DNA from 4 places in the Priestia sp. YIM B13551 genome. Region 1 is predicted to be linked to each of the others. Evidence: riboswitches for the same ligand, from Rfam matches in the RefSeq annotation. Region 1 holds a riboswitch; each other region holds the start of a gene.
The links. A riboswitch is a leader RNA that binds a small molecule or an ion and turns the genes downstream of it on or off. The one in region 1 is predicted to bind S-adenosylmethionine.
Positions count from the first base shown of each region.

Region 1 (7,861 bases):
TGTGGTTGACTTAGTAAACATTATGTTAGCCGAAGATGTGGATTCGTCTACGTCTTTAAAAGCTACAGCTTCTAAAATGAAAATGGTGTATAATAACATGCATCAAGCTGAGAAAAAAGATTATTTGCATTTCTAATTGCTAGGCTCCTTTTCGCCACAAACGAAATGGAGGTGTACGAGGCAGATGCTATCGTCACTAACGACTTCTGAAGCTATTGTAGCATCCGTTCTTGCACTGGTTGTCATTGCCGTTTCCATTATCTTTTTTGCCACTCTTATTATGGTTGTTGTTCGACGAGAAAGAATCAGCAGCTTGGTTAATCACGGAGAGCATGCAGATGGGAAGCAAAAAAGCTTAGGTGAATTTTTTCGTTCTTTACGAAAAAAATAACTACCGTTTTCTTATTAAATAGATAAAAGCGGTCAATTTAAACGTTGACCGCTTTTTTTAGGTTGTTTGCTTATTTTTTTCTAAAACAATACGCGCTGCTTCACTAACTGATGACACAACAGCAGAGGCGTGGCGCTGAACAGCTTCAGGAGCTGTAGCCATAGCGAAACTGTTCGGCGTTAATTGGAACATAGGAATATCATTAAATGAATCCCCCACACATGCAATTTCCTCTGGTTTTAGCTGAAGATGATTTAATAAAATTTCAATGGCATTTCCTTTGCTGATATGTTTAGGCATAATATCCAAACACTGCTTGGCAGAAATATATGTATCAATATAATCACCAAACTCTTCGTTCACTTCTTTTTGCAGAGCTACCATTTCATCATGATCTCCAAGAACCGTGATTTTAGATGGAGAAAGAGCGTGACCAAATGAATCTGTCATTCCAATTTGTTCTTCGATAGGGAAAAACATGTGAGTTTCAATTGCTTCAATAATTTCATTTCGCTGCTCTACATAATTGGTGTCGTTTGAACAGACAAGCGTAATACGGTTAGGATCTATCGTTTTTTTATAAAGTTGAACCGCTAAATCATCTTCAAACACTTTTCCATGAAGTTCTTGATTTTCTTTGGTCCACACAAATCCGCCGTTTTGGCTTATGCGATGAAATGTATTGTTAATATCAGTAGAAATTTTTAAAATTTCCGTATCCATTCGTCCAGAAGCAAGACAAACCTCTACTCCTTGGCGCTGAAGTTCACTAAGTGCGTCTGCATTATGCTGTTCTACGTATTTTTCTTCGTGTAAAAGAGTGCCATCTAAGTCGCTTACAAATAATTTGATCATTTCTTGAAAATTCCTTTCCCTGAAAAATTTGCTGTGATAAGAGTGTTACAAATTTATTACATTCCTTATTCTATCAGTGTTTCCCAAGAAACTCATAAAAAAAGCTCAAACCGGCGGTGAATTCAAAGAGATTGAGACATAACTACATCAATTTTTCCCGCAGGAGTCTTCGCCTTGCCCTTCAATCAACAGCTAGAAACAGCTACATGAAATCTAGTTCACCATCATAATGAAAAAATCCGAATGGAGTTGATTCTCAGTCAAGAATCTGAATTCACCGTTCGGATCTTTCTTCAGCTAAAATACATTTGTCGCAGCCTTTTTTTCAGATTTGTTCACTGTAAAAAAACAGCCGCGGTCTAAAAGACCGCGGCCATATTTTATAATACGTTAAAATATTTCGCTTCAGGATGTGCAAAAACAAGGGCTGTAACAGAAGCTTCTGGTTCCATCATGAAACCGTCTGTTAACTGAATGCCGATGTCTTCAGGTTTAAGTAATTTAAACAGTTTTGCTTGGTCCTCAAGGTCTGGACATGCAGGATATCCGAATGAAAAACGCTGACCTTGGTATTTGGCTGAAAAACGCTCCGCCATTGTAAAGTCAGGCGAATCGGGGAATCCCCAGCGGTCACGAATTTGCTGATGAACACGTTCTGCTAATCCTTCAGCTAGTTCAAGCGCAAGAGCTTGGAACACGTGACTCTTTAAAAACTCGCCGTTTTCTTTGAATTTCGCGGCGCGTTCGCGAATGCCTGTTCCTGCTGTTACAGAGAAGAAACATACATAGTCCATCTCTTTTTCTTTAGGCTTTGCAAAATCAGATAAGCACAGGAACTGTCCTTTTGCTTGTCGAGGGAAGGTAAAGCGTTCAATTTCTGTTTTTTCATCAGCAGGATCATAAATAATTAAATCATTTCCGTCTGCTTGAGCAGGGAAGAACTGATAAATAACCGCTGGCTTAATTAAGTTTTCTTTTAGTGCCAGTTCGAGCAGGTCATCAACGGTTTCTTTTAATTGAACAGCACGCTCGTCTTTTTCAGCAAGCAGCTTATTCACTTTTCCTTTTAGTCCTAAGTGATGGCCTAAAAGCATCTGCCAGTTAATATACGGAAGAACCTGTGCCAAATCGTAGTGTTTGACAACGTGCCGCTTTAAATCAGCGGGTACAAAAACAGGAGCGTCCGTTGAAATGGCGGATCTTTCTAAAACAGCCGTAGCTGCTTGAGCGGTTTGAGGCTGGCGTTCTCGAACCGTTACTTTCTTTTCTTGCCGCGTTTTTAAATCTGCTAAAAGCTGAATAACTTCTTCTTTGTTCTGCAGCTTATTTGCTAACGCTAATCCGTCCATCGCATCTTTGGCGTAGAGGACCGCACCTTCATATTCCGGGGCAATTTTAAAGTCAGTAAATTTACGGGAAAGGGCAGCGCCTCCTACCATAATTGGAACATCAATGCTTGATTGTGTTAAATCTTGGGCAGTCAAAACCATTTGCTGAGCTGACTTTACTAGAAGACCTGACAGGCCAATGATGTCTGGCTTTTCTTCTTTTACTGCTTCAATCAGCTGCTGCGGCGTTACTTTAATCCCTAAATCAATTACTTTAAAACCATTGTTGCTTAAAATGATGTCTACTAAGTTTTTACCGATATCATGCACGTCGCCTTTAACCGTTGCAAGAATAACTTTGCCTTTTCCAGAATCATTTTCAGTTGCTTCCATATGAGGTTCTAAAAAGGCAACGGATGCTTTCATCACTTCCGCACTTTGAAGCACTTCTGCTACAATCAGCTGGTTGTCATTAAACAAACGTCCAACTTCCGCCATGCCCTTCATAAGCGGTCCGTTAATAATATCTAACGGATCATCATATTGAGCTAAAGCCTGTTCTAAATCAGGAAGCAATCCTTCTTTTGTACCTTCGACAATATACATTGCCAATCGTTCTTCGAGTGTTAACGTAGAAATTTCTACTTTTGCTTCTTTCTTTTTATCACGATAAAAGTCGGTAAACGTGCTTAACGTTTCATCAGTTGTGTTAAATAATAACGCATTAGCAAGCTCAATTTCAGCTTCTGGAATAGAAGCATAGCGCTCTAACTTTTCGGTATTGACAATGGCATAATCGAGTCCAGCCTGCGTACAGTGATAAAGGTAAACGGCATTTAGTACTTCACGTCCGACTGGAGGAAGACCGAATGACACGTTACTTACGCCAAGAATGGTCAGGCAATCAGGCAGGGCTTCTTTAATCATTTTAATTCCCTTAACTGTTTCTTCAGCAGAACCAATATATTGTTCATCACCAGTCCCTACAGGAAACACAAGAGGGTCAAAAATAATATCTTTTGGATTAAAGCCATGTTTTTCAACAAGCAAATCATGTGAGCGTTTAGCAATCTCTACTTTTCGTTCTGCAGTAACGGCCATGCCTGTTTCATCGATTGTACCGACAACCAGAGCTGCACCGAATTTTTTTACTAGCGGTAAGATTGCATCAAAACGCTCTTCACCATCTTCTAAGTTAATGGAGTTAATAATGACCTTACCTTGTGAGTACGTTAAAGCTTTTTCAATAACTTTCTCGTCCGTTGAATCGATTACAAGAGGAACCTTCACTTTTTTTACAACTTCTTGAATAAATTCCTCCATGTCTTCCATTTCTTCACGGTCTGGATCTGCTAAGCAAATATCAATAACGTGAGCACCATTTTTAACTTGAGCACGCGCAATTTCAGATGCTTCTTCAATTTTTCCTTCTGCAATCAGACGCTTGAACTTGCGAGAACCGATTACATTCGTACGTTCTCCCACAAAAAGAGGGCGCATAGAATCGTCATATACAAGTGGTTCAATACCGGTTACAGCATGGTTATGCTCGGAGCGATCGAGCGAACGAGGCGCAACCTCTTTTACCGCTTCAGCCAGTGCTTTAATATGAGCAGGCGTTGTACCACAGCATCCGCCTACAAAGTTCAGCCAGCCTTTATCAGCAAACCCTTTAATTTTTTGAGCAAGCAGCTCAGGGGATTCATGATAATTGCCTTCTTCATCCGGAAGTCCAGCGTTTGGATAACAGCTAACTGCTGAAGTGGCTAGGTCTGAAAGAGAGCGAATATGATCCGTCATAAATTCAGGGCCTGTCGCGCAGTTAAGTCCGACTGAAAGAGGCTTCATGTGTTCCAGTGATAAGTAAAAAGATTCGATATCTTGACCAGCGAGAGTTGTTCCCATAGGCTCAATTGTTCCTGAAATCATAATAGGAACTTCGGTTTTTAGTTTTTCAAACGCCGCTGTAATCCCTAGAAACGCGGCTTTTACGTTCAGCATGTCTTGACAGGTTTCGACTAAAAGTAAGTCAACGCCGCCGTCTAACAAACCCCGAACTTGCTCTTCGTACGATTCTACTAACTCAGGGAATGTAATGCCTCCGGTAACAGAGAGAGTTTTAGTGGTAGGACCGATAGCTCCAGCTACGAACCTAGGCCATTCGGGAGTTGAATATTTATCGCGGGCTGCACAAGCAAGCTTCACAGCTTCGATATTCAATTCATAAGCCAAGTGACCTAAATCGTATTCATCAAGTACGGTAGATGTTGAGCCAAACGTATTGGTTTCAATGATGTCGGCACCTGCTGCAAAGTACTCTTCATGAATGCGCTGAATCACATGAGGCGCTGTTCGAGTCAAATATTCGTTACAGCCTTCATATTCTTCGCCGCCAAAATCTTCAGCGGTTAAATCAGCATCTTGAATCATCGTTCCCATTGCTCCATCGATGACGAGTATTCGCTTCTTTAGTTGTTGTTCGATAAGTGAGCTCATTTATATCTTCCTTTCTGATGTAACAAGTTGCTTGTCATGAATATAGCGTGTTAGAATCTCGGTCATTTCATAGCGCATAAACGGCGTAATTAAGTAAATACCGTCAAATAACTCATATGCTGTATCAATTAAGTTTTTTGCAATCGCAAGACCTTCGACTTCACCGCGAATCCGGTCATTTCCCGTTGCATCCATGCGTTCTAGAATATCTTCTGATAATTTAATTCCAGGTACTTCATGGTGAATAAATCGAGCATTTCTTGCGCTTGTTAACGGCATGATCCCGATGTATACCGGTGTTGTTAAATGTTTGGTTGCTTCATATACCTCTTCAATTTGCTTAGTTGAATAGAGAGGCTGAGTAATGAAATAGTGAGCCCCGCAGTCGATTTTCTTTTCCAAACGCTGAACGGCTCGGTCTAAGTGACGCACGTTTGGATTAAAGGCAGCTGCGATGGAAAAATTGGTTTTTTGACCAAGCGGTTTACCGGAATAAGATAGTCCTTCATTAAACTGAGCGATTAAACTAATCAAGTCAAATGAAGATAAATCGTAGACCGAAGTGGCGCCAGGGAAATCGCCAACTTTTGACGGATCACCGGTAATTGCAAGCACTTGATTCATTCCTAGCGTATGAAGTCCCATTAAATGAGATTGAAGTCCAATTAAATTTCGGTCGCGACAGGTAATATGAATAAGCGGTCGTGCTTTTGTTTCTTGCTGCATCAGTGTTGCCATTGCCAAGTTGCTGATGCGAGGTGAGGCAAGAGAATTATCAGCTAATGTAATAGCATCTACGCCGACTTTATCAAGTGCTTTTGCGCCTTCTAAAAATTTCGTCGGACCAAGCTGTTTAGGCGGATCTAGCTCGACGATAACCGAGCGGCGCTTCTTCACAATTTCATGCATATGAGGTTTATCCTGCTGCTCACGCTCTTGAACCGTAACGGCTGGTCTCATTTTAACGACTTTGCTTGTAATCGGAGGCAGGTCTTTTAAGGCAGATGACATTGCGCGTACGTGAGCTGGTGTTGTACCGCAGCATCCTCCAATTAAGCGAACCCCTTGTTCGCGGAATAAACGCGCGCTTTCTACAAAGTAGTCTTCATTAGTTTCATATTCCAGCTTTCCTTCCACATACGCCGGAAGGCTGGCATTAGGGTAAGCAGATAAGAAAGCACGATCAGGAAGCGGTACTTCTTCAAGAGACTGAATCATATGATAAGGACCTAAGCGGCAGTTTAGCCCGACAACATCTGCTCCCAACGCTTCTAATTCTTTTAATGCATCTGCTAAAGGACGGCCATCTTGCAGCACGCCAATATCATGCAGGGAAACGTGGGTAATAATAGGCTTATCCGTTTCTTTTCTTGCCAGTGTAAGAACGGTCTTTAATTCTTCGAAATCATAGTATGTTTCAAATAAAAGGCCATCCACGCCTTCATTTAAAAGCCAAAACATTTGTTCACGAATGCTTCGCTTAACCTCTTCTAAACTAATAGCGTTTTTTTGGAAAGAACGAATTCCGCCGAGTGTACCAACCACGTAAGCCTTATCTTTTGCAGCTTGTTTCGCTAATTTTACACCAGCAACATTGATGTCTTTGACTGAATCTTCTAATCCATAACGGGCAAGTTTTTGATAATTAGCAGCGTACGTATTTGTTTGAATAACGTTTGCACCAGCTTCTACATAGGCTCTGTGAATACGAGAAACCTCTTCTGGTTTGGTGATGTTTAGTTCTTCAAAACAGCTGTCAATACCGTGTGAGTAAAGGAGGGTACCAGTGGCACCATCCCCAATTAAAATTTTAGACTTTAAATCTTCAAGTAACCCCATGTCAAAACCTCCTTAAATTGTTCCGCTTCTATTTCACGAGTGATTCGTTTTATGCAATATGCCGATAAAATAGAAAAAGTCTTCTTAAGAAGAAGACTTTTTTCGCCTTCTTATCTTCCAAGCAATAAATTGCTTGCTGGATTTAGCACCATGTCTCTAACGACTGGTTGCTGAGGTTTCAAAGGGCCAGTCCCTCCACCTCTCATGATAAGAATCAATTGTATATAATTGAAACATATTTTTTTAAATAGAAAGAATACTTATTTAATAATTTATCTGATTTTTAGAAATTATACAACAGTAAATTGTGAATTTCCAGCAAATATTGAGGGGAATTTAAAAGCTAAAGGGAAAATATCCGTATATTTTGTTTAAAAATGACTGTTATGTTAGGGGTTAAGGAGTTTTTTGTGAGAAATACAAAAAGAAAATGAAAAATAAAAAATAAACGAAAAGGCACAAGCGCTGGGATATGCGTAGATTTACACATAAAAAGGCTCGTCTTTTTTTAATCGTTTCTACATATAGTGAACTATGAAGGGTAGAAGGGTGATGGGCATGAAAAGGTGGAAACTCACGCTGCAGGTTGCTGCTACGTATGTAGGCACCGTTGTAGGAGCCGGTTTTGCAACAGGCAAGGAAATCGTTCAATTTTTTACACAGTACGGGGAACTTGGAATGGTCGGAATTTTGGTCAGCGGCTTGTTTTTTATTTGGCTAGGTTCAAAAATGATGCTGCTTTCGCACGCAATTGGGGCTTCTTCTTATCAGCAGCTTAATACATATTTATTTGGTGATGTGCTTGGAAAAGCGGTAAACGGTGTAATGATTGTCATTTTATTTGGAGTAACTTCAGTCATGCTAGCTAGTACGGGGGCAATAGGAAAAGAGCAGTTTGGACTGTGGCCTCCTGTTGGGATGATTTTTACAATTGTTTTAACTTATATATTTA
Region 1 is NZ_JBHZOX010000001.1:1,629,486-1,637,346, reverse strand. Features, by position in the region: gene ACFX4N_RS08315 (hypothetical protein) at 1-136, shown strand, start outside; gene ACFX4N_RS08310 (hypothetical protein) at 185-391, shown strand; gene ACFX4N_RS08305 (Cof-type HAD-IIB family hydrolase) at 449-1,246, opposite strand; gene metH (methionine synthase) at 1,627-5,070, opposite strand; gene ACFX4N_RS08295 (bifunctional homocysteine S-methyltransferase/methylenetetrahydrofolate reductase) at 5,071-6,909, opposite strand; SAM riboswitch class I at 7,017-7,123, opposite strand; gene ACFX4N_RS08290 (YkvI family membrane protein) at 7,468-7,861, shown strand, end outside.

Region 2 (7,861 bases), on a different contig from region 1:
GCATTTTTTAGTGTAAAACTTCTTTCTCCTTACACTCGTTGTAAGCCTTCGACAATGATAATTAGAGAGACAGTTTAGAAAATTTAACAAAAGAAGAATTGCACAGCTTAAATAAGGTCGAATCAATTAAGCATCTTCAGGAGAAGAAACTGTTATACGCTAAGAAGTTAATGTATTTGCGGACTGGTATCAAGAGGAATTAATTCGTATAATAAAAGAAAATTAGTAGCAATACCATGGCGAGTGAGGGGGTGAGCGAATTATGAGTCTACGAGAAGAACTATTGGCACAGGAATATGACGAAAGAACAAAGCCGAGAGGATTCGTATACTTTACAGACGCTGACGGCCAAGTTGTCGCTAAGACTTGCCGTAAATGCCGCGAATTAAAACAGGCCGAGAACTATCATTATAAAAGCGATGGATTCGGTCAACTTGGTCCATACTGCAAGGTTTGCGTTTCGGATCGCGATCGAGAGTATTACGTTACAAATAGAGAGCGAGTAAAACGAGTTAAAAATGCTTATTACCATAGAAAAAGGTCCAAGCAACTTTCTCTGAATTTATTCAGGAATAGCGAGTAGGGTAATGGCGGCCAACAAGGTCGCTTTTTGTTTATATACTGATAAATCGTTTGAAATCTCCTTGTTGATCAAGTCTAAAATTTCCTAGCGTTGTCATTAACGGTAGCACTATCGATAATGATTCTATAGAGTAGAAGAATAATGGCGTCTTTTTCATCGTTAAGCTATCATTTATGACTATGTTATTTAATACAGATATTGTTCAGTTATAATGAAGTAACATAAACAGATTCGTTGTAGTCATATTACTTCCATTTAGAATAAACGTAGATGGTATTACATAAGAATAAGGCATGAACTCTACTGAAATAGCAAGATTAACAGGAATTCCAGAAGAAATAATTTAAAAGCTACTTCAGCAGGAATCAATTTACTAATCCATGATAAAGCTTAAGCAGTGTAATTTTTTTTATAATCAGCGAGTTTATTCTTTATTTCTGGTTAAAAAAGCGATATAAATTGAACATACATAGAGATGCCTAAATCTAAAAAGTAGACAATTGACCGTATATATTCTATAAAAATGTAGTTAACTTAATAAGTTACCAAACTCAATTTATAATCTCCTTTTAGGGTTATTGACGTCTTTTCACAAATAAAAGCAAGCTTCTTCAAAGTAAGCTTGCTTTGCTTATCCTTATTCTCTTCTAAAATCATACTTGTCTTTCTCAACATCCAATGTATGACCATTTATAGTTACTGTACGATTATTTTCCCACGATACTGTATCTTTTTCTTCGTCATATCCCCAGTAAATATTTTTTGATTCCTTATTTTTATTATTACTGACTTCTCCTCTAAGAGTATAACTCGTAGTAGCACCACCATTGGCTCTGTAAAGCTCTACTTTATACGTATTATTTGGTGAATTAAGTGAATAGAACAAAAGAACGAAAGCGCTTTATTTATATTTTTATCATGTTAAAATACTTAAATTGTTTTAACCCGATTAACATATGTAATTTCTTTCTTGAGTAGAGCAAGCTACCTTTTTCTATTTGGAGGTAGCTCTTTTTATTGTAAAGAAAGTCCGGTTTAATTATTTACTTGACCTAATGGAAATCATAAACACAAAGCATAGAAAAGCAACGTTCTCTTATACAGCCTTCATAAAATTACCGGTTTTGATAGATGAAAATGTGGAATATCAAACGTAAGATTATTTTAAAATGAAGGGAAGACAGGTATGTTTGGATGGAGTGATATGCCGAAATTATTATTTTCTTTTTTAATTGTCATTCCACTTGTGTCTGTTATTCACCAACTGGGGCACTCACTTATGGCTATTATTTTAGGAGGAAGGATCGATTTTACCATTGGACAAGGGAAAACAATTTTTAAGTGGAAAAAAATTAAAATAAAATCTATTTATTTTTTGCACTCCTTTTGTATTTACGAAAAATTAAAGTATGATAACAGGTTTACTCATGCTTGTGTTTATGCTGGAGGTACCATAGCTAATTTAGCGTCTATCCTTCTTGTGTATGGTTTAATTATGTTGGGTGTTCTCCCAAAGAATCTCTTTTCTTACCAATTTGTTTATTTCTCTGTTTATTATATTGTTTTCTCGCTCTTACCCTTTGAATATTCAGAAACGAGTTTAAGTGATGGGCGAGCTATCTATGATGCATTGAGATATGGAAAGATAACGTGTAATCCGGATTAATAAAGGAAAAGAGGCTAATTAAAACTGTACGTCCACAACGTGTGTTAACGCGGCAACGGTACTGAAATAGATACTGATTAGTAATCAAGTCGTAATTCTTTAGATACTATGATGTAGCTACTGCAGTAAACTTACCTGTCCAACAAAAAATAAATAAGAACTCTTACTGCATTAAATAATGCGTAAGTTGTGAGATAAAAGATGTTTTGTTTCTGATTTTTCAATCTTTTTATTGACAAGTTAAGAAAACAAGTGTAACCTTTTTCCTAGTTAATTAAATTAAATATTCTTATCTCGAGAGGTGGAGGGACTGGCCCTAGGAAGCCTCGGCAACAGACTTTTAAGGTACTGTGCCAATTCCAGTAGCAATTTGCTTGAAGATAAGAAGAGAGCTCATAACGATTATTAACCTCTTCTTATTTTTAAGAAGAGGTTTTTTATTTTGAACAGAAAGAAGGAAACAAAACCATGACAAAGACATTAGTGAAAGCTCCATTTAAAGCTGATCACGTAGGCAGCTTTTTACGAACAACTCCCCTTAAAGAAGCAAGAGAAGCGTATGCGAACGGGGTAATCAATAAGACCAATTTAAAATCTGTAGAGGACAAAGAAATTGAAAAACTTGTTCAGAAACAAATTGAGGTAGGGCTTAAATCTATCACTGATGGTGAATTTAGACGTTCTTGGTGGCATTTGGACTTCTTATCAGGCTTAGAAGGCATAGAGGAGTTCGAAACACAATATATCAGTCAATTCAAAGGTGCAAAAACAAAAAATAAAGCGATTAAGGTAGTAGGTAAAGTAGACTTCAATCATCATTATATGCTGGAACACTTCACTTTCTTAAAAGAAGCTGTTGAACGGTATGGTGATGGAAGCCAAGTTGCTAAATTCTCAATTCCAAGCCCCAACATGTTATTTACTCGAATTCAAGAAGATACATATTACAACGGAAACAGAACGCAGTTTTATCATGATACTGTAGCTGCTTATCAAAAAGCCATTCAAGCTTTTTATGATGCAGGCTGCCGTTACCTACAATTAGATGATACTTCTTGGATTGATTTTGTTTCTGAAGAACGTATAGATGCAGTTGTTGAGAAGCTTGGTATGGATGTAAAGGACGTTATTGATACGCGAGTAAGTTGCTTAAATGATGCTATTTCTAAAAAGCCTGAAGATATGCTCATTACGATGCATATTTGTCGTGGAAACTTCAGGTCTACGTATATCACAAGTGGCGGCTACGATACTATATCTGATGCAATCTTTGCTAACTTACATGTAGATGGACTTTTCCTTGAATATGATGATAACCGTTCAGGAGATTTTGGACCGTTAAAAAGCTTTACACGTAACAACCAAACCGTTGTATTAGGATTAGTAACATCTAAGTTCCCTACATTAGAAGAAGCTGAGATTATTAAGCAAAGAATAAAAGAAGCAAGCGAATATATTCCTCTGGAAAACTTGTCATTGAGTCCTCAATGTGGATTTGCAAGTACAGAAGAAGGAAATGAATTAACAGAAGAGGAGCAATGGAATAAAATTAAACATGTAATTCAAATTGCCCAAGATGTCTGGGAAGCTAACTAAAGAGCGATATTTGATGTTTTATTTTACATAAGAAGTATCCTGGACATGTAGAAGAATGTAAATTGGCTACTAACTACACGCTTTTTGTAGTTGGCAGCCAATTTGCAGACTGTTATTTGCTTGTAATTTAGGTAGTATGAGCTCCCGTTGGTAGTTAGTCAGCGTTTAGTGCCGGCTTACTAACTTGTGAGAAGACTCTTTAGGCCAACTCGTCTAAAAAAAGCTTTAAGTTCGTTATTTTGTTATTTATTTAGTTGGCAAATTAAAATCTAATATAAAAAGCTATACAAAAGAAATCAAGTCCTTTTATACACTGAATACCATTAGAATATCAAAAAACAAAAAGAGTGGAAATTATTCCACCCCTTCCAATTTAAGCTATTTAATAATTAAGCTATATTATCTAACAGTTTCCTGAAATTTTCTCCTAAAACTTTTCTCTCAACTTCTGCATTAGGTGCATAACGCTTAATTGCCTCTATAGTAATGTAAGGATCTCCATATGGATAATCAGCTCCAAATATAGTTCTATCTGGAATCTCGTTCATCGCTAAGGTTAAAGCAAAGGTAGTATAAAAAGCTGAAGTATCAATATAAGCATTAGGAGTGTTTTTAACAAGTTCAATCGTTTGAAGCCAGTTTATACCCCCTAAATGTCCAAAAATTACTGGAATCTCAGGATATTGTTTTGCTAGCTCTATTAATTCTACAATGTCATCTAATTGCAGAGGAGCAAAAGTATGAATCCAGATTGACAAACCTTTAAATTCTTTTAATGCCTCAAAGATTGGTTTTAAGAAAGCAATTTGGCCACTTCCTAAAGTGAACTCACCTATCCCTTTTAAGTTATTGGCTACAATGTATTCCTTAATCCATTTTTTTGTCTCTTCGACTTCTAATCCTAAAGGGACAGAACCAAAACCAATGTACTTATCTGGATATTGGTTAACAACTTCTACCAGTTCCTTCATAGAATTCTTTCTAGCACTTATACTATTGACATTATTATTAAGAATTTGATTTAAGGCTTCCATTTCTTGTTTAAATGAATTTAATTTTATAGCTTTTTCCGGGTGGATTAATGTAGAAAATAATATAGTCTTATTAATTCCTAAGTCATCCATAAGTTGAATATGCTTAGAAACAGGAAATGTTACATGTGAATGACTATCTATAATCAAGTTATTCACCTACTTTAGTTAAAGAATTTTTATTTTTTCTTTCTTCAATAACTTCTGTAGCCACTCCTAAGATAGTATTTAATCCATTAGGAAACCCAGAATAGATAATCATTTGTAACATTGCTTCGATAACTTCTTCTTCAGTCCAACCTACATTTAATGCTCCATTAATATAAAATTTTAATTGTTCAGTATTTCCAAGCGCTGTCAAGCCTGCAACAGTAGCAAGAAGACGTGATTTCAAATCTAAACCCGGTCTAGAAAATATTTGACCATAATTGAATGACACTGCTAATGTTCCTAAGTCGGGTGAAATGGAGTCTTTAAAACTATTTACGATTTCCTCATAGTTGTCAGCATCAATTTGTTTTAAAATTTCTAAACCTTTTTTGAAATTTTCATCTTGTTTTAACATAATATCTTCTCCCTCAATTAATTTTCACTTGTTGAATTGAATTTAATTTCTTCTTTACACCGATGATTGAAGTGAAGGCAAAAAGAACCATAATAAAACCTACAGAACAAACTCCCATCCATTTAAAGTGGCTCCAGGCGAGCGTACCTAAGTATGATCCTAATGCTCCTCCTAAAAAAGTAGAAACCATATAAATACCGTTTAGACGGCTTCTTTTTTCTTCAGATAATTGAAAAATTTTGGCTTGACAAGCTACCTGATTAGCTTGAGTTCCCATTGTTACTAATAAACTTCCTATGATAATGGCCGTTAGAGACGAACCTGACAAGATAAAAATCAAGAATGAAACCAATGAAAGATTCATACAAAGTATACTTGCAAGATTAGCCCCTTTTTTATCAATTATTCTGCCAATAATGGGTGTAGCAAATGCTCCACCTATTCCCACTAAACCTATTGTCCCTGCAACACTGCTCGCATAGTGAAAAGGAGAATTACTTAGTCGAAAAACCAATGTAGTCCAGAACAAACTAAAAGCTCCAAACATCATTCCTTGGCTAATACATGCTCTTCGTAATATGTTTTCCTTAATAAAAAGTGGCCAAAGTGAAGCAAGTAATTCTCCATACTTCATTGTTTGTTTACCTTTACTTTGTGGAAGGTAAATTCTAATGAGTAGAATTACTAACAAAGTAAATGCGAATGAAATCCAATACATTGCCCTCCAACCCAAGTAAGTATCTACAATTCCACTGATAAAACGTGCCCCTAAGATTCCACAAACTAAACCTATAGCTACATTACCTAAGATTTTCCCTCTTTCTTTATCGCTAGCAAGACCAGCAGCTATAGGTACTATAATCTGTGGAACAATAGTAAAGAATCCTAATAATAAATTGGATATTATTAACCAAATAAAACTAGTTGATATAGCAGAAGCAATAAGGCTTAAACAAACTAGTATCAGGAGCGATAAGATGATTTTACGTCTCTCAAATAAATCACCTAGTGGCACTAAAGTTAGATTCCCAATAGCATATCCAACTTGAGTTAAAGTAGCTATAATTCCTATTTGATTTGAAGATATGTGAAACGAGTCTGCCATACTTAATAATAAATTTTGATTTAAATATACATTTGAAACTGTAAAACCACAGGTTAGAGCCATCAGTAACACAATACCTTTATTAATTTTATTTTGTTGTTCCATATTCTCACCTCCCTTTCTGAATTTAGGATACAAAAAATATAATCCTAGTAATAGGAGTGAGTTTATACTGTTATAAAAAGTACCAGTCTTACTTTCAATATTTATTATTCTGTTTTAAACAGACTAACTTTGATGATTGATTTTCTTCTAAATATTTCCAATATACGTATAAGGCTTGTATTAATGCGGTAATAATACTTAAATAGATTACTGGTAAGGAATGATTGGTTTATCAGGTAATATTTAGACATCACAGTAGGTGATTAGTAGATGATAATGGAATATCTCCTCTTCTTTGGACTGCTCGGGGTTGGACTATTGATCTTTATTTTTCATGAAATGGGTGAGAAGCCGAAAGATGTCCTACCAACTGAATACAGCAAATTAGAATCCCCAATTGAAAGAGCTTATATAATGCCTTAGTGATGAATGGCTATTCGGTACGAGCGCAAGTAAAGTGTGGTCCTTATCGAATTGACCTTGTTATAGGGAGGCTTGCGATTGAGTGCGACGGAAAAGCCTATCATTCTTCACCAGCGCAAAAGGCACATGATCGGAAGAAAGATGCTTATTTGAGGAAACAGGGATATAAAGTCATGAGAGTTAGTGGCAGTAGCATTGTAAAACGTATGCCCCACGTTCTAAAAAGAGTAAAGACAAGGTTGAATTAAAAAAAGAGAAGGCTAAAAACCTTCTCTTTTTTATATATAATCATCTATGCTTATATACTTTTCTTCATGACGCAATCCCGGCATTCACACAAGAAAACGCCACCTTTTACCGAACTTTTGAAGTAAGCTGAGTTGCAGTTACCGCACCGGCCACTAATCTTATCCGGAAATTCAACATAATCATACACTTTATCGAGATTAATTTCTTGCTCTTTTATTTCTTTTAGGTTAATCACTCTTTTCTATTTGTCTTTCCTTAGATTAACACACCCCTTCCTTAAGTAAAAAGGGCATATCTGCTACAGATCTAACTTATCAACTAACCAATCTTGAATCTCATCTTTCAAATCAATTCCTACTGCTAGGGTTCCCAGTACTGTCCCCTTGCCAATAATCTGAAGATCAACGGACATAGATGGCTTGGTAGCATTAATCATATATGTAACAGTATCAATATGTTTGATAGGAATCCGGACTATATTAATAAGTCCTTCACTTTGTAGGTAACCATTCTTAATACTAATCTTATTCTTTTTCCA
Region 2 is NZ_JBHZOX010000009.1:86,057-93,917, forward strand. Features, by position in the region: gene ACFX4N_RS26815 (hypothetical protein) at 263-583, shown strand; gene ACFX4N_RS26820 (DUF5412 family protein) at 1,221-1,469, opposite strand; gene ACFX4N_RS26825 (site-2 protease family protein) at 1,770-2,249, shown strand; SAM riboswitch class I at 2,536-2,636, shown strand; gene ACFX4N_RS26830 (5-methyltetrahydropteroyltriglutamate--homocysteine S-methyltransferase) at 2,718-3,845, shown strand; gene ACFX4N_RS26835 (amidohydrolase family protein) at 4,235-5,026, opposite strand; gene ACFX4N_RS26840 (carboxymuconolactone decarboxylase family protein) at 5,028-5,441, opposite strand; gene ACFX4N_RS26845 (MFS transporter) at 5,455-6,651, opposite strand; gene ACFX4N_RS26850 (endonuclease domain-containing protein) at 7,077-7,322, shown strand; gene ACFX4N_RS26855 (DUF8096 family protein) at 7,373-7,558, opposite strand; gene ACFX4N_RS26860 (hypothetical protein) at 7,622-7,861, opposite strand, start outside.
Region 2: another riboswitch for S-adenosylmethionine. It lies ahead of ACFX4N_RS26830 (5-methyltetrahydropteroyltriglutamate--homocysteine S-methyltransferase); the one in region 1 lies ahead of ACFX4N_RS08295 (bifunctional homocysteine S-methyltransferase/methylenetetrahydrofolate reductase).

Region 3 (7,861 bases), on a different contig from region 1:
CCGGAAGTTCCAGCTCCAAATCTTCCGGTAGCGCGCGTGCTTTGGAACATTAAGCCGAACTTCCAAGACGGCGTTAAAGCGTGGATTGAAAACGGAGGCGGCCATCATACGGTACTTTCATTAAATTTAACGACCGATCAAATCGTGAGCTATGCAAAGCTTGTTGATCTAGAGTACGTCATTATTAAGTAAGCACCACTACTTCCGAGGGAGCACTGCTTCCTTGGAAGTGAAAATATAGCGTCAGTAAAAGAACGCCGTTTTTAGAAATAAATGAAAGCGTTTTAAATAAGTGTGGTAGGAAGCAAAACTAAGACAATACAAAGGGGATATATAATCATGAGTAAAGTATCAAGTAAGTTTATCTTCTTCTTCGGCTCATTTGCCGGTATTTTATTCGGTTATGATATTGGGATTATTGCTGGTGCAGAAAGTCATATCCGTGAAGCGTTTCATTTAAGTCCGCTCTGGCTGGGGATTGTGGTTTCGTCGCTAATGGGAGGAGCAATTATCGGTTCCATTTTAAGCGGATTATTAGGAGATAAGTTTGGACGAAGAAAGTTAATTTTAATTTCATCTATCATCTTTCTTTTAGGCTCCATCGGTTCAGCGATTGCACCAGAGGAAATTACGTTAACGATTGCGCGCGTCTTTTTAGGTACAGCAGTAGGAACGGCTTCTTCGTTAGTTCCTGCTTATATGTCAGAAATCGCACCTGCTCATATTCGCGGGAAGCTTTCAGGTTTAAATCAGCTAATGATTGTAATTGGATTATTATTAAGCTATATCGTAGCCTTTATTTTTGAGCCGGTTCCAAACAGCTGGCGATTAATGCTTGGCAGCGCCGGTATTTTTGCGATCGTCTTATGCATCGGTATGATCAAGCTTCCAGAGTCGCCTCGCTACTTAATTAAAAACGGAATGGCAGATAAAGCGCGTGAAGTACTGCGTACGCTTCGCCGGTCAACAGCTGAAGTAGAAGCTGAAGTGTCTGAAATTGAAAGCATAGCTGTTCATGAACAATCAGGCATCAAACAGCTGTTTCATAAAAAGTTTCGTTTAGCATTAATTATCGGTGTCGGAATGGCAACTTTTCAGCAGATTCAAGGCTCAAACTCAATTGTTTATTATGCAACAAGCATTGCTCGTCAAGTTGGTTTAGCGCCGCAGGTAGCTGCTGGTTTTACGGTCATCGTTGGGGTAATCTTCGTTGTGACAACACTTATTTTTCTGCAGTTTGTTGATAGATTCAACCGCCGTACCATTCTTACGATTGGCGGCGCGGGTATGGCTCTTTCATTTTTCACACCGGCTATTCTAGGAGCATTAGGCGTTAATGAAGTCGTCGTAAACTGGGTTACGTTAATTGCTCTTTGCTGCTTTATCCTTTGCTATGCGTTTTCTTGGGCGCCGCTTACGTGGATCATTGTAGGAGAAATTTTCCCGCTTTCTGTACGCGGAATCGGTGCTGGGATTTCATCTGCTTTTAACTGGACGGGATCGCTTGCAGTAGGGCTTGTGTTCCCAATTTTAGCCGACCAGTTTAGTTTAGGCGTGATCTTTTCAACGTTCGGGATCATTTGTATTCTCGGATTATTCTTCATACGCTTTGTAGTTGTTGAAACAAAAGGACGCAGCCTAGAGCAAATTGAAATGGACATGGCAGCTCGTTCTGCAAGGAAGTCTTTAAGTCCGGTTGAGCGTAATAAATATGTTTGATTGTCGTAATGTTTTAAATGTAAGGTGCTGAGATAAAAGTATTTTAGCTGAAGTGAAAAACGAACCACTAATCAAAGTGTTTGATTAGTGGTTCGTTTTTTTATGGTGAACGCAGGTTTCATCTGTTTCGTTTCTTCTAGCAGTTGATTGGAGAGCAAGGCGAAGACTCCTGCGGGAAAAGCGGAACAGATGAGACCCCGCAGGAGCACAAGCGACGAGGAGGCTCATCGGACGCCCGCGGAAAGTGAAGCCTTGCACGGAAATCAACTGTGGGGTAACAAGCGGTTCAGCACATGTCGGCCTTTGTTCGTCCCCAGCCTCTTTCTTATTAGTAGATATAGAGATTTCAGCTTTTACACTGTCATATTAGTGCCTAATAAAATGGAAAGATAGGTTAGCTTATCATAGAGTGGACTTTAATAGATATTCATAACTAGCAATTTCTAAAACGAAAGCTAAATGTGCGTTCTGCTTACAAGAAGGTAGTGACCTTCGTCAACAAATTCTCATATAAACAAGTAAGCTTGTTTACTTATTAATAGGGGGATTAACTAGTTGATGAATTTGACGCTTCATGAACGTTCTGAAAAGTTATTAAAGCAAAGAATTAAACAATTAAATCCGATCCATTTAACTTTGTTTTTATGGGTGACAGTAGAGGTGACGGATCAAACGATAATTGTTACACGATGAACGGTGAATTTGAGCTTGTATTAAAAAAGGCGGTGGAATTGAACCCGCTGTTTATTATTCATGGGGGAGACACCGTCTATACAGGGGAAAAAGAGTATTTGGAGCACTTTGTTAAGGTTGTCGAAAAAATCGCACCAAACATTCCTATGTTTGTATGCGTAGGGAATCATGATGAACTGTACCTTGGTGAAAGCAATCTCGAAAACTTCAGAGCCACTATCGGAAAAGTACACTGGGTCATTGATATTCCTGTCTTTAACTTTCGGTGCATCGCATTAAATAATGTCATCAGTCCCAAGAATAAAATATATGGATTTACAGATAGAGAGCTGAATTATTTAGAGCAGCAGCTAGAGGATGCTCCTCGTAATACCATCGTAGCCATGCATGCGCAGCCAAATATTGGCCGGTGGTCAAATCTTGAAGGGTTTCCTGTAACGACTCCTCAAAGTCAAGAATTTTTTGATTTAATTCAAGAACACCGCGTGAAAAAAGTGTTAGTCAGCCATGTGCATGCATATGACGAGCAGTTTATTAGAAAAAACAGAAACGGGTCGTTTACGCTTGGAAGAGGCACTGATTTTGTATTGTCAGGAGGCGCCGGTGCTCCTCTTGATTTTGAGCCGCCTTTAATTTTAAATAATTATAATTTTACGGAGTTTTTTGTAAGCAGGTACAACATATTAGGACCTCTTCTTTGGAAGGATTTTGGACGACCTCGAAGAAATTGTTTGTAAAAACAAGAGAATAGAAAGCTATGTTTAGCCAAAAGCCTGCCCGTAATTCACAGGCAGACTTTTGGAAGATTATGCATAATGTTTACAGAAACCTTGTAGCAGAAGGCTCAGTCAAACGTTATAATAGATAATGAATGATGATATATTCTCTATATTTGTCATATATTTGTATTACATATGTAATTGAAGAAAAACATTCACTTGATATACTGTTTAATGACTTAACTTTATCTTAAAATTTACAGTGAAATGCCTGTTTATAGAGGCTTAGAACATACACAGCAAATGGAGGAGCAATCATGGCAAACGAAAAGATGCAAGAAGGACTTGATCGTTTTATCAAGGAAGATTTAAATGACCTTTTAGGTAGACTGTTCCCCTTAATGGACCGGGAGTGTGCCGAAGAAAAAAGAAAGCTTATCGAAACAGCGGTAGAGTATATTTATTCGTCAGGATATCACCAGGGAGCCAAAGATTTAATTGAAACGCACCGAAAAGACGATTACAAATTGTTAAGGCAAAAATTAGCGTCAACGCCTCCTAAAAACTAATTTTTTTGAAATTTCTTTTGACAACATAAATCTAAGGTGTTAAGATGACTCTACATTCAAAATATTATAAACAATTAAAACTCTTATTGAGAGAGGCGGAGGGACTGGCCCTGTGAAGCCCGGCAACCATTTAACATTCTTGTTGAAAAGGTGCTACATCCTGCAAAGCGTACAGCTTTGAAAAATAAGAGAGGATTTCATAGATACTATGCCTCTCTATTCGTGATAGAGAGGCTTTTTATTTTATGTGAATATGTTTTGAATGGACAATTTTATAAAAATGCATCAGGTGCTGTGTAACGAATGTACGCAGCTTAAAAGGGAAGACCGGTGAAAAGCCGGCGCGGTCCCGCCACTGTAATGGGGAGCAACTTATTAACCACTGTTTCATGTTGAAATGGGAAGGGATAGGAAGCGATGAACCTAAGTCAGGAGACCTGCCTGTTGTATGCACTTAAGCTCTACGGGATATAGAGAGGAGTGAGGAATACGTGTTGAGAAAAACAGGCTGTCTCAACTCTAGTTAAGTATGCGTATTATCTCTCTTTTCATTTCGAAAAGGGAGATTTTTTAGTTTACCGATAAAAAAATATACAGGGAGTGGAAAAAATGAGCAGTGTAAAAAGTTCAAACTTAGGTTATCCAAGAATTGGTGAAAAACGAGAGTGGAAAAAAGCGCTTGAGCAGTTTTGGGCAGGAAAGCTGGAGAAAGATATCTTTCTTCAAGAAATTGAAGCTCTTCGTCTAGGGCATCTGAAAAAACAGCGTGACGCAGGAATTGAATTAATTCCAGTCGGCGATTTCAGTTTATACGACCACGTGTTAGATACAGCTGTTATGTTCGGTCTAGTGCCAAAGCGCTTTGAGTATGACGGAGGACCGGTATCGCTTGAAACGTATTTTGACATCGCCCGAGGAACAAAAGGTGCGGTAGCCTCTACGATGACAAAATGGTTTAACACAAATTATCACTACATCGTACCGGAGCTTGAGGAATGTACGCCGGCACTTGTAGAAAATCGCCCGCTTCAGTTTTACAAAGAAGCAAAAGAAAAGCTGAATATTGAAGGAAAGCCCGTTATTCTAGGTCCAGTAACATTTGTGAAGCTGTCAAAAGGATATAAAAAAAGTGAGTTTAAAGAAGTAGTTGAACAGTTTGTTCCGCTTTATGCAACTATTTTAGCGGAGCTGCAGGCAGAAGGAGTAGAGTGGGTGCAGATAGATGAGCCAATTTTATCTACAACGCTATCAAAAGAAGACCTGGCGCTTTACACAGAAGTCTATCAAACTTTGAAGGAAGCGGCACCGAATGTAAAAGTCATTTTGCAAACGTATTTTGACAGCGTTGATCACTACAAAGAAGTTGTGTCTCTTCCTGTTGAAGGAATCGGTTTAGACTTTGTGCATGACCGAGGCGAAAATCTCACTGCGCTTAATAAATATGGTTTTCCAACTGATAAAGTGCTTGCTGCGGGAGTGATTGACGGACGCAACATTTGGCGTGAAAACTTGGACGAACAGCTTTTAACGCTTAGTGAAATTGAAGAAGCCGTATCAAAAGACCGTTTGATTCTGCAGCCTTCATCAAGTTTATTACATGTTCCTGTCACGGTGAAAAATGAAGAAACCATTGATCCAGTATTGAAAAATGCGCTCTCTTTTGCAGATGAAAAGCTAAAGGAAATCACGCTTTTAACAAAAGCAGTGCAGCAAGGAAAAGAGTCGATAGAAGAAGAAATAAACGTAAGCAAACAGGCGATTCAAGCATTAAATGGTTCATCTTTTCGAAATCATCAAGACGTGCAAAAAGAGCTGAAGCAGCTGCACAGCTATAAAGCAGCGCGACAAGCGCCGTTTGACGTACGTCAACGCGTTCAGCAAGAAGCGTTTCAACTGCCGCTTCTTCCAACGACAACGATTGGAAGCTTTCCGCAAACAAAAGAAGTGCGAAAAGAGCGTTTAAAATGGCGTAAAGGCGAGTTAAGCGATGAAGCATATGAAGCGTACATTAACGAGGAAATAAAAAAATGGATTGAAATTCAAGAAGACATCGGCTTAGATGTCCTTGTGCACGGAGAGTTTGAGCGTACGGACATGGTCGAATACTTCGGTGAGAAATTAGGAGGCTTTCAGTTTACGAAGTTTGGCTGGGTGCAATCTTACGGTTCTCGCTGCGTGAAGCCGCCGCTTATTTACGGAGATGTATCGTATGAGCAGGCGATGACGATCAAAGAAACGGTCTACGCACAGTCTCTAACAAATAAGCCGGTTAAAGGAATGCTGACGGGTCCGATTACGATTTTAAATTGGTCGTTTGTGCGTGATGATATCCCGCGCTACGACGTGGCAAATCAAATTGCGCTTGCTCTTAGAAAAGAAGTAGAAGCACTTGAAAGTCAGGGCATTTCAATGATTCAAGTAGATGAACCGGCACTGCGTGAAGGACTGCCATTAAAACGAGAAAACTGGGACAGCTACTTGAACGCTGCGGTGTATGCGTTCAAGCTAGCCACGGTATCGGTGCAAAACGAGACGCAAATTCACACGCATATGTGCTATTCAGAATTCGAAGAGATTATTGATGCCATCAAAGCGCTTGATGCCGACGTGATTTCCATTGAAACGTCTAAAAGCCACGGTGAATTAATTTATGCGTTTGAAAAACATACGTACAATCAAGGAATCGGACTTGGCGTGTATGATATCCACAGTCCGCGCGTACCGAAGCTTGAAGAGCTTCAGCGAAACATTGACCGCGCTCTGCAGGTACTTGATCCTGCATTATTTTGGATTAATCCCGACTGCGGCCTTAAAACAAGAGGAATCAGCGAGACGGTTGAAGCTTTAAAAGTCATGGTTGAGTCCGCAAAACAAACCAGACAAAATTTATTACAAAACGTTTAATGATAAGAAATTAAAGAACAAGCAGTGTAACCGCTACACTGCTTGTTCTTATGGGATTTTAAAAGGCCAAAAATATCCATTGACACTTCCCCTACATTTTTGTATCTTTTTAAAGGTGTTTTTAAAATCAGGGAGGTACAACATGAGTAACAACAGCACGCAGCACGTTAAAATTGTAACAGCGGATCCATCAGCGCTAGGTCTATTTGGACTTGCCATGGTGACACTTGTTGCATCGTTTCAAAAGCTTGGGGTAACCGATGGTGTTTCATTGGTATTGCCATGGGCGATTTTTTTAGGCGGGGTAGGGCAGTTAATCGCGTCTATGCAAGATTTCAAACATAATAATACCTTCGGCGCAACTGCTTTTGGTGCCTTCGGGTTATTTTGGCTAGGTGTAGCTATGACATGGCTTATTCAGCTTGGAGCATTTGGGGAAGCGCTCGCAAAAGAAGCGGATCCGAAGCAGCTCGCATTTGCTTTTGTCGGCTACTTGATTTTCAGCGTTTTTATGACAGTTGGAGCAATGGGCACTCATAAAGTATTATTTATTATTTTTGTGTTAATCGATTTCTTATTCATTGGATTATCGCTAAGTACATTTGGTGTGGCATATGAGTACACGCACTTACTAGCAGCAGTTTCAGAGCTATTAATTGCTCTGTTTTCATTCTATGGATCTGCAGCGGCTGTATTAAATACTCACTACGGTCGAGTTGTGCTTCCGGTGGGCAAGCCGTTTGGTGCATTTATCAAATAATCAAGACGTTAATTAAAAAGCGAAGTAGGATTGAATTCTGTATGGTGCAGAGGTCAATCCTTTTTTGTTTGGGCGTTTTTATATATAGTAGAAAGAGATAGTTATATGTAATAGAAGCTTTTAGAGAAAAAAGAGAAATACATAATGAAAGGAAACGTTTCAATGATTATAAGACAAGTGGATGAAAAAGATTTAAACCAATTAATTACGTTAGAAAACAAAGGCTTTACACCTGAAGAGGCTGCCTCAAAAGACGCATTCATCACGCGGATCAACACCATTCCTGATACGTTTATCATCGCCCAAGAAAATGAAGAAATAATCGGATATGTGAACGGTCCCGTCATTTCAGCTCCGTTTATTACGGATGATTTGTTTGAAAAAACGATTTCGAACCCTGAGACAGGCGGTCATCAAAGTATTTTGGGTATCGTTGTAAATCCCAAGCATCATCATAAAGGAATTGCGAGTATGCTGCTAAGAGAGTTTGAAAAACA
Region 3 is NZ_JBHZOX010000002.1:566,672-574,532, reverse strand. Features, by position in the region: gene araA (L-arabinose isomerase) at 1-192, shown strand, start outside; gene ACFX4N_RS12290 (sugar porter family MFS transporter) at 340-1,719, shown strand; gene ACFX4N_RS12285 (hypothetical protein) at 2,275-2,412, shown strand; gene ACFX4N_RS12280 (metallophosphoesterase family protein) at 2,364-3,149, shown strand; gene ACFX4N_RS12275 (hypothetical protein) at 3,449-3,700, shown strand; SAM riboswitch class I at 3,781-3,891, shown strand; cobalamin riboswitch at 3,971-4,159, shown strand; gene metE (5-methyltetrahydropteroyltriglutamate--homocysteine S-methyltransferase) at 4,310-6,604, shown strand; gene ACFX4N_RS12265 (acetate uptake transporter) at 6,747-7,364, shown strand; gene ACFX4N_RS12260 (GNAT family N-acetyltransferase) at 7,509-7,861, shown strand, end outside.
Region 3: another riboswitch for S-adenosylmethionine. It lies ahead of metE (5-methyltetrahydropteroyltriglutamate--homocysteine S-methyltransferase); the one in region 1 lies ahead of ACFX4N_RS08295 (bifunctional homocysteine S-methyltransferase/methylenetetrahydrofolate reductase).

Region 4 (7,861 bases), on a different contig from region 1:
TTTTCTTTCCTAGCATTTCTGCATAAGTTGTTGGAGCAAGGGGTAAGAAAGGCTCACCAAAGCATGTAGAGAAAGTAGCCTGTGGCGATGTTACGCCGCGCTCTGTTCCAGCTAACTTACTAGTGTATCCGCTCAGAAAATGGTACATCGCTTGTTCTTTTGTAAGCTTGCTGATTGGAGGCAAGACGCCGAAGGCATCAGCAGTTAAAAAGACAATAGCTGTAGGGTGCCCAGCAACGCTTGGCAATACCGTATTATCAATAGAGTCAATTGAATAAGCGGCACGAGTATTCTCTGTTAAACTATTATCATTGTAATCTGCTACTTTCGTATTTTGATTTAACACTACATTTTCCAGTACGGCGCCGAAGCGAATTGCATTGAAAATTTGCGGTTCTTTTTCTTCGGAAAGCTGAATGCACTTCGCGTAGCATCCTCCTTCAATATTAAATACACCGGAGCTTGACCAACCGTGCTCGTCATCTCCGATTAAACGACGGTTTGCATCAGCAGAAAGCGTTGTTTTACCCGTTCCAGATAAACCAAAGAATAATGCAACGTCACCTTCTTCTCCTACGTTAGCAGAACAGTGCATGGATAGAATATTGTTTTGAGGAAGCAAGAAGTTCATGACTGAGAAAATAGATTTTTTCATTTCACCAGCGTATTCAGTTCCTCCAATTAGCACGATGCGTCGCTCTAACGAAAGAATAATGAAGGTTTCAGAATTCGTCCCGTCTGTTTCAGGATCAGCTTTGAACGTTGGAGCTGCTACAATTGTAAACGGCTTCACATCATCATTTGTTTTTTGTTCGGCTGAAGGGCGAATGAATAACTGCTGAGCGAATAGGTTATGCCATGCAAATTCATTAACTACTTGAATTGGTAACTGATACTTTTTATCAGCTCCAGCATATCCATTAAAAACAAAAAGTTCATCCTGCTTCTTTAAGTGGGTTAAGACTTTTTTGTATAGCGCATCGAATCGCTGAGCAGAAATTGGCTGATTGACAGGTCCCCATTCAACCGTTTTTGAAGACACAGCATCGCTTACAATAAATTTATCTAAAGGAGAGCGACCTGTATATTTTCCGGTTTCGACTGACACAGCACCTGTAGAAGTCAGCGTTCCTTCGCGTCGAGCTAGAATTTTTTCAACAAGTTGTGGAACAGATAATTGGTGTTTTGTTGTTTTTAATTGAAGCAAACCATTTAATTCGATAGACATATCAACAGTACTCATGTGCACTACCTTCCTTTTTTAGCTATTATTTATTCATTAATGTTTGAAATTTATAATTAGTATAACACATTTATTTAATTATTCTATACTATTTAACTAAAAATGTTTGTGTATTATAAAAAAATGTACGTTATACCTATTTTAGACACATGTATATGTGATAGGAGCGAAAAAAGTGAAGCTGTTTTAAGTGAAAGCCTCATTTTGATCTGTCTTATTAACTAAACTTAGTGATGATTCTTAATAAGATGTACTATTTCGGAATTTGAGTATGTTACATTAAAACAGATTCAAACATAAAGAGATGATTTCCATTTGAATGTTGTTGACAGTGAAGCGCTTTTTCATGTATTATATGTCCTTGAACGGATACTCTCTTATCCCGAGCTGGTGGAGGGACAGGCCCTATGAAACCCAGCAACCATCGTCATTTTTTTGTGTAGACGATAAGGTGCTAACCTGATGCAAGGGCACAACCTTGATCGATAAGAGTGAAAGGCTTATGTAGAATTTGATACCTTTCCTCGATACAAGGAAAGGTTTTTTTATATTTTTTAACGTGTAGTGAAAATAAGGGAATGAGTACCGTATCACAATGTATCGTATTTATAAGGAGGAAAACTGATGTCAACACAACGTCGTCTGTTCACGTCAGAATCTGTTACAGAGGGACATCCCGATAAAATTTGTGACCAAATTTCTGACTCAATTCTTGATGCTATCCTAGCAAAGGATCCAAATGCTCGTGTTGCTTGTGAAACAAGCGTAACAACTGGTTTAGTTTTAGTAAGTGGTGAAATTACAACTTCTACTTACGTGGATATTCCTAAAACAGTTCGTGAAACAATTAAAGGAATTGGCTATACTCGTGCAAAATACGGATTTGATGCTGAAACTTGTGCAGTATTAACATCTATCGACGAGCAGTCAGCTGATATCGCTGCTGGTGTAGACCAAGCGTTAGAAGCACGTGAAGGTCAAATGTCAGATGAAGAAATCGAAGCAATCGGAGCTGGAGACCAAGGGTTAATGTTTGGTTATGCATGTAACGAAACAAAAGAATTAATGCCTCTTCCAATTTCATTAGCTCATAAACTTGCTCGCCGTCTAACAGAAGTACGTAAAGAAGAAATTCTTCCTTACCTTCGCCCGGATGGTAAAACACAAGTAACAGTTGAATATGATGAAAACAACAAACCTGTTCGCATCGATACAATTGTTATTTCAACCCAGCATCACCCAGAAGTAACGTTAGAGCAAATTCAACGTAACTTAAAAGAATATGTTATTAATCCAGTTGTTCCAAACGAGTTAATTGATGAAAATACAAAGTATTTCATTAACCCAACAGGACGTTTCGTAATCGGCGGTCCTCAAGGAGATGCTGGTTTAACTGGTCGTAAAATTATCGTTGATACTTACGGCGGATATGCTCGTCACGGCGGCGGTGCATTCTCTGGTAAGGACGCAACAAAAGTAGACCGTTCAGCAGCTTATGCAGCTCGTTATGTTGCGAAAAACATTGTAGCAGCTGATCTTGCTGATAAATGTGAAGTACAACTAGCATATGCAATTGGTGTTGCACAACCAGTATCTATTTCAATTGATACATTCGGTACAGGAAAAGTTTCTGAAGAAGTACTAGTAGACGTAGTACGCAAAAACTTTGACCTACGTCCAGCAGGCATCATTAAAATGCTTGATTTACGTCGCCCAATTTATAAGCAAACAGCAGCTTACGGCCACTTTGGTCGTACGGATGTGGAGCTTCCTTGGGAGTTCACAGACAAAGCGGAAGCATTAAAAACTCAAGCTTTAGCTAAATAATAAAAAAATCTCCGTGAAAACGGAGATTTTTTTATGCCCATTGAATACCTGCAGCAGATTTTTCTACGACACTTTCATATTCTGAAAGCAAATGCTGAAAAATGGCGTCCCATGATTGAGTAAGAGCGTATTGTCTCGCTGCATGGCCAAAGTGAAGACGCTGATGCAAATCATCGAGTAAATCTGTAATAGCCGAACTGAATTCTTCTAAGGAGTGAGGTTTGCAAAGGTAGCCGTTTCGCCCGTGCTGAACCATCTGTTTAACTCCTCCTGCATTTGCTGCCACTACAGGAGTTCCAGAAGCAAGAGATTCCAGTACAACATTTCCGAAGGTTTCTGTTTCTGAAGGAAAAACAAACAAATCAGATGATGAATAGATATGAGCAAGTTGCTTACCTTCAAGGAAGCCTGTAAATGTCATATGCTCAGATGCTTGCTGCTGCATTTGTTCTTTTAAAGGGCCGTCGCCCACAATAACCCAGTGAATTTGATGGCGGATATGATCAGGTAGAGATCGTGCGATTTTTATTAAAAAATCAGCGTTCTTTTCTTTAGCTAATCTTCCTACATACGTTAAGATGTAGGGTTTTTTTATATTATATTTAATACGAATATCAAAGCGGTCATAGTGGGGATGAAATAATTTATGATTTACTCCTCGCGACCAAATATCTACGTTGTGAAACCCTTGTTCTTCTAGCTGCTGTTTGGTCACTTCAGAGGGAGCGAATATTTTTTGTACAGGTTTATAAAACCATTTCATATATTTTTGCAGTGGTACACGCATTTTTTCAAGTTCATAGTGAGATAAATAATCATCAAAATTGGTATGATAAGAGCCGACAAGAGGAACACCTAATCTTTTCCCGTAGTAGGAGCCGCAAAGCCCCATTGTAAAAGGAGTGGCCAAATGAATAATAGAAGGATTGAATGCCTGCAGCTGCTTTTTAATTTTTAGAACGTTTGGCAATGAAAAGCGGCTGTTTGGATAAAGGAAAAACGGCATGCTGGGCGAACGGTGAACATACGTTGAAAATGACTGATCATGAGCAAATTCAGGAGCAAATACCTGGATGGGAATTTGCTTTGATTTGACGTACTGAGTAAATTGATAAAGTGTTTTAGCAGCTCCGTTAACTTCTGGAGCAAATGTATCCGTAAATAAAGCAATTCTCATTAGTACTCCTCCTATCAATTAAGTTAAAAATATGTTTAGTGAAACAGCACCCGAAAAGATGCCCAGTATCAGACCTACCATGACATCCGTCGGATAGTGCAGGCCAAGATAAATTCTTGAAATTCCTACCATTACTGCAAGAGGCAAAAGAACAGCAGCGAAGGCTGGATAAACAATCATAAGAGGGGTAACCAACGAAAAAATAGCTGTTGTATGCCCAGATGGAAATGAATGATCTTTTAATGGATTTTCTAACACTTTTGTATGTTTTAATTGAATATAAGGTCGTTTTCTCGGATATAGTTTTTTAGCAATGGCGACTGGAATATGACTAACGGCTAGAGAAAACGCACAAGCGTAAGCGACGGATGAAGGATGCAGAAATAGCAGCAAGCACGCTATCACAATGGTAAAAGTGGCTCCTCCGGCGTGAGTTAGTAAACGTAAAAATCTATTTAAGTGCTTTCGATCAAAATGTTGGTTTACGCTTTTGAATAATCGGCATTCGGCATCGTATACATACTGAATTAACTTGGCTTTCATAGAGTCGCTCCCTTTTCAATAAATGCGTCTTTATTATTCAGTTTAATCTTTAATTGTGGAGGCAGTACTAAAACGATGTAAATTAATATGGAAATTTCTTTACAATTGTGGAGAGAATAGAACATGATTGGAGAGTTTGTGGAGATACTAAAAAAATTCCCTCAGTGTGACTTTCTGAGGGAACGTTTCCTTTATAATGAAGAATCAGATTTCTTAATAGACTTATAATACTGCCCTTTTTCTACATATTCTGTACGAATGCGCTGCATATCTTTTAAATCCTCTTCTGTCAGAGTGCGGATCACTTTAGCAGGTCGGCCGAGTGCGAGAGTATTAGGTGGTATTTTTTTACCGGGAGGCACTAAGCTTCCAGCACCGACAAAAGCACCTTCACCAATTTCCGCACCGTCTAAAATAATAGAACCCATGCCAATGAGCGCGCGTTTGCGGATGATGGAGCTATGTAAAATAACTTGATGTCCTACTGTCACATCATCCTCAATAAGCAATGGAGCATTTGGGCTTTGATGGAGTGTTGATTGATCTTGTATATTTACTCGTTTACCAATAATCGTAGGTGAAACATCTCCTCTAATAACAGTGTTAAACCAAATGCTGCTTTCTTCACCAATGGTGACATCCCCAGTAATCGTGACATAGTCTGCGATGAAGCAGCTGGGTGCAATGGTAGGCATTTTTTCTTTATACGGATAAATCATCAAATCATCTCCCTTTATTAGTTGAAAAAAAGTAGTAAATCTTCTAATGTAAGTGTACAAAGGTTTTTTAAGCAGGTAAACAAAAAAAGGAAGAAGGAGTAACTCAAATGCATAAATGGGAAGCAGTAAATCCAAAAGGCGTTATTGTCATGGTCCATGGAGCAGCGGAGCATCACGGACGCTATCGCTGGCTGATTGAGATGTGGCGTTCGGTTGGAATGCACGTAATTATGGGAGACCTTCCTGGCCAAGGCTTAACAACAAGAAGAAGAGGACATATCCTATCCTTTGATGAATATGTGTATGAAGTGGAAGAATGGGTACGTGAAGCGCAAAAATATGATTTGCCTATTTTCCTGTTAGGTCACAGTATGGGAGGACTGGCGGTTATTCGTACGCTCCAGACAAAAAACCTCCCTATATGGGGTGCGATTCTTTCCTCTCCTTGTCTAGGATTAAAAGAGCAAGTACCGGCTTATTTAGATATGCTATCTAAAGGGTTAAATAAAGTGATGCCGAACAAACTTTTCGATTTAGGTCTCACTGTTGAAAAAGCAACAAGAAACCAAGAAGTTCGAGATGAAGATGAAAATGACTCACTGTATGTTACAAAAGTTTCTGTAAGATGGTACCGGGAATTGATCCAAGCTGTCAACTTAGCTTTTAAAGATATCGATCGTTTGCCTGATGTCCCGCTTCTTGTGATGCAGGCAGGAGAAGATAAAATTATTGAAAAGCTGATTGTTAGACAGTGGTTTGATGAAATAGAGCTAAGTGAAAAAATCTACAAAGAATGGTCTCAGCTGTATCACGAAATCTTTAATGAGCCTGAAAGAGAATACGTTTTTACATATGCGAAAAGTTTTGTCGATCTTCACATTTAATAAGTGCGGTAAGAAATTGAGGTGAAAATAAATGAAGATTCCGTCTCATCCTATTTCATTAATGAGAAAAATTTATCGAGAAGTGTTTCCTGTCGTTCATCATGAGCTTAATCATTGGCGCGAACGAGCAAAAGAGATTCCTAATAAAGAATTGCGTACTCAAGCATTGGCAAGTATCGATACAAAAACTTTTCATTGTGAAGGAGGCGGTATCCTATCGATTTTAGCGAAAGAAAACATGATTGAATGCGTGAAATTTATTGTTGCCTACCAAACAATCAGCGATTACTTAGATAACTTATGTGACCGCAGCAATTCGCTAGACCCTAAAGATTTTGCCGCCTTACATGAATCGATGCCAGATGCGTTGACTCCTCATGCACCTCTTGGGGATTACTATCGTTTTCGAGCGGATAAAGACGACGGAGGATACTTAGCCGGACTTGTCCAGACTTGTCAGCAGTCCTTGCGAAAAGCTTGTAATTACCATATAGTCTCTTCACATTTATTAGAACTAGCTAATTATTATTGTGATTTGCAAATACATAAGCATGTTGAAATCAAGGAAAGAGTTCCACGATTAGAGAATTGGTTCGATGCTCACCGGCACAGTGTTCCTGAAATGGAGTGGTATGAATTTTCAGCGTGCTCTGGTTCAACGTTAGGAATTTTTTGTTTAGTTGCTTATAGCTTTCAAGAAGAGATGACCGAAGAAATGACGCAGAAAATAAAAGCAGGATATTTTCCTTATATTCAAGGCTTACATATTTTACTCGATTATTTAATTGACCAAGAAGAAGATAAAGCAGGAGGAGATTTGAACTTTTGTTTTTATTATCCTCATTATCAGCAAATGATGGATCGCTTTTTGCATTTTGTCGTAAAAGCGGACGAATATGCTAAAAAACTGCCGGATTATCACTTTCACTGCTTTATCTATAAAGGACTCTTGGGCGTTTACTTGTCGGATCAAAAAGTGCGGGCACAAAAACATGTTCATGTGAATGCACGTAGGTTAATAAAAGCGGGGGGAGCCCTCAGCTACTTTTTCTATATCAACGGACGCTTGTACCGAATGTTAAAAAGATAAGCCATATGCGGCTTATCTTTTTTCAATAGCAATGATGAAGGGAGGGTTGTTTTGCTGATTCATGAAACGATATTGTAAAACGTGAACGTCTTTTTGATCAAGATTTTGGACATACGTTAGTAAATCGTCTCTTTCTTGTTTCCCTTGTTCGTGTCCATGATAAATAACGAGCACAATCACTCCTTCAGGTGCTAACAAATCAAGTAACTGCTCAATTGCAGAGATTGTTGTCTCAGAAGTGGTGACAATGTCTTTATCTCCACCTGGTAAATAACCTAAATTAAAGACAGCGCCCGTGACTCGTCCTTTAATAGAACGAGGAAGCATGTTTATATTGCTGTGGCTTTCTTGGATAAGTGTTACTCTGTTTTCTACATG
Region 4 is NZ_JBHZOX010000004.1:37,015-44,875, forward strand. Features, by position in the region: gene pckA (phosphoenolpyruvate carboxykinase (ATP)) at 1-1,243, opposite strand, end outside; SAM riboswitch class I at 1,618-1,735, shown strand; gene metK (methionine adenosyltransferase) at 1,868-3,070, shown strand; gene ACFX4N_RS19925 (glycosyltransferase family 4 protein) at 3,102-4,247, opposite strand; gene ACFX4N_RS19930 (phosphatase PAP2 family protein) at 4,266-4,790, opposite strand; gene ACFX4N_RS19935 (gamma carbonic anhydrase) at 4,982-5,509, opposite strand; gene ACFX4N_RS19940 (alpha/beta fold hydrolase) at 5,617-6,393, shown strand; gene ACFX4N_RS19945 (tetraprenyl-beta-curcumene synthase family protein) at 6,425-7,483, shown strand; gene mnmM (tRNA 5-(aminomethyl)-2-thiouridylate-methyltransferase MnmM) at 7,496-7,861, opposite strand, start outside.
Region 4: another riboswitch for S-adenosylmethionine. It lies ahead of metK (methionine adenosyltransferase); the one in region 1 lies ahead of ACFX4N_RS08295 (bifunctional homocysteine S-methyltransferase/methylenetetrahydrofolate reductase).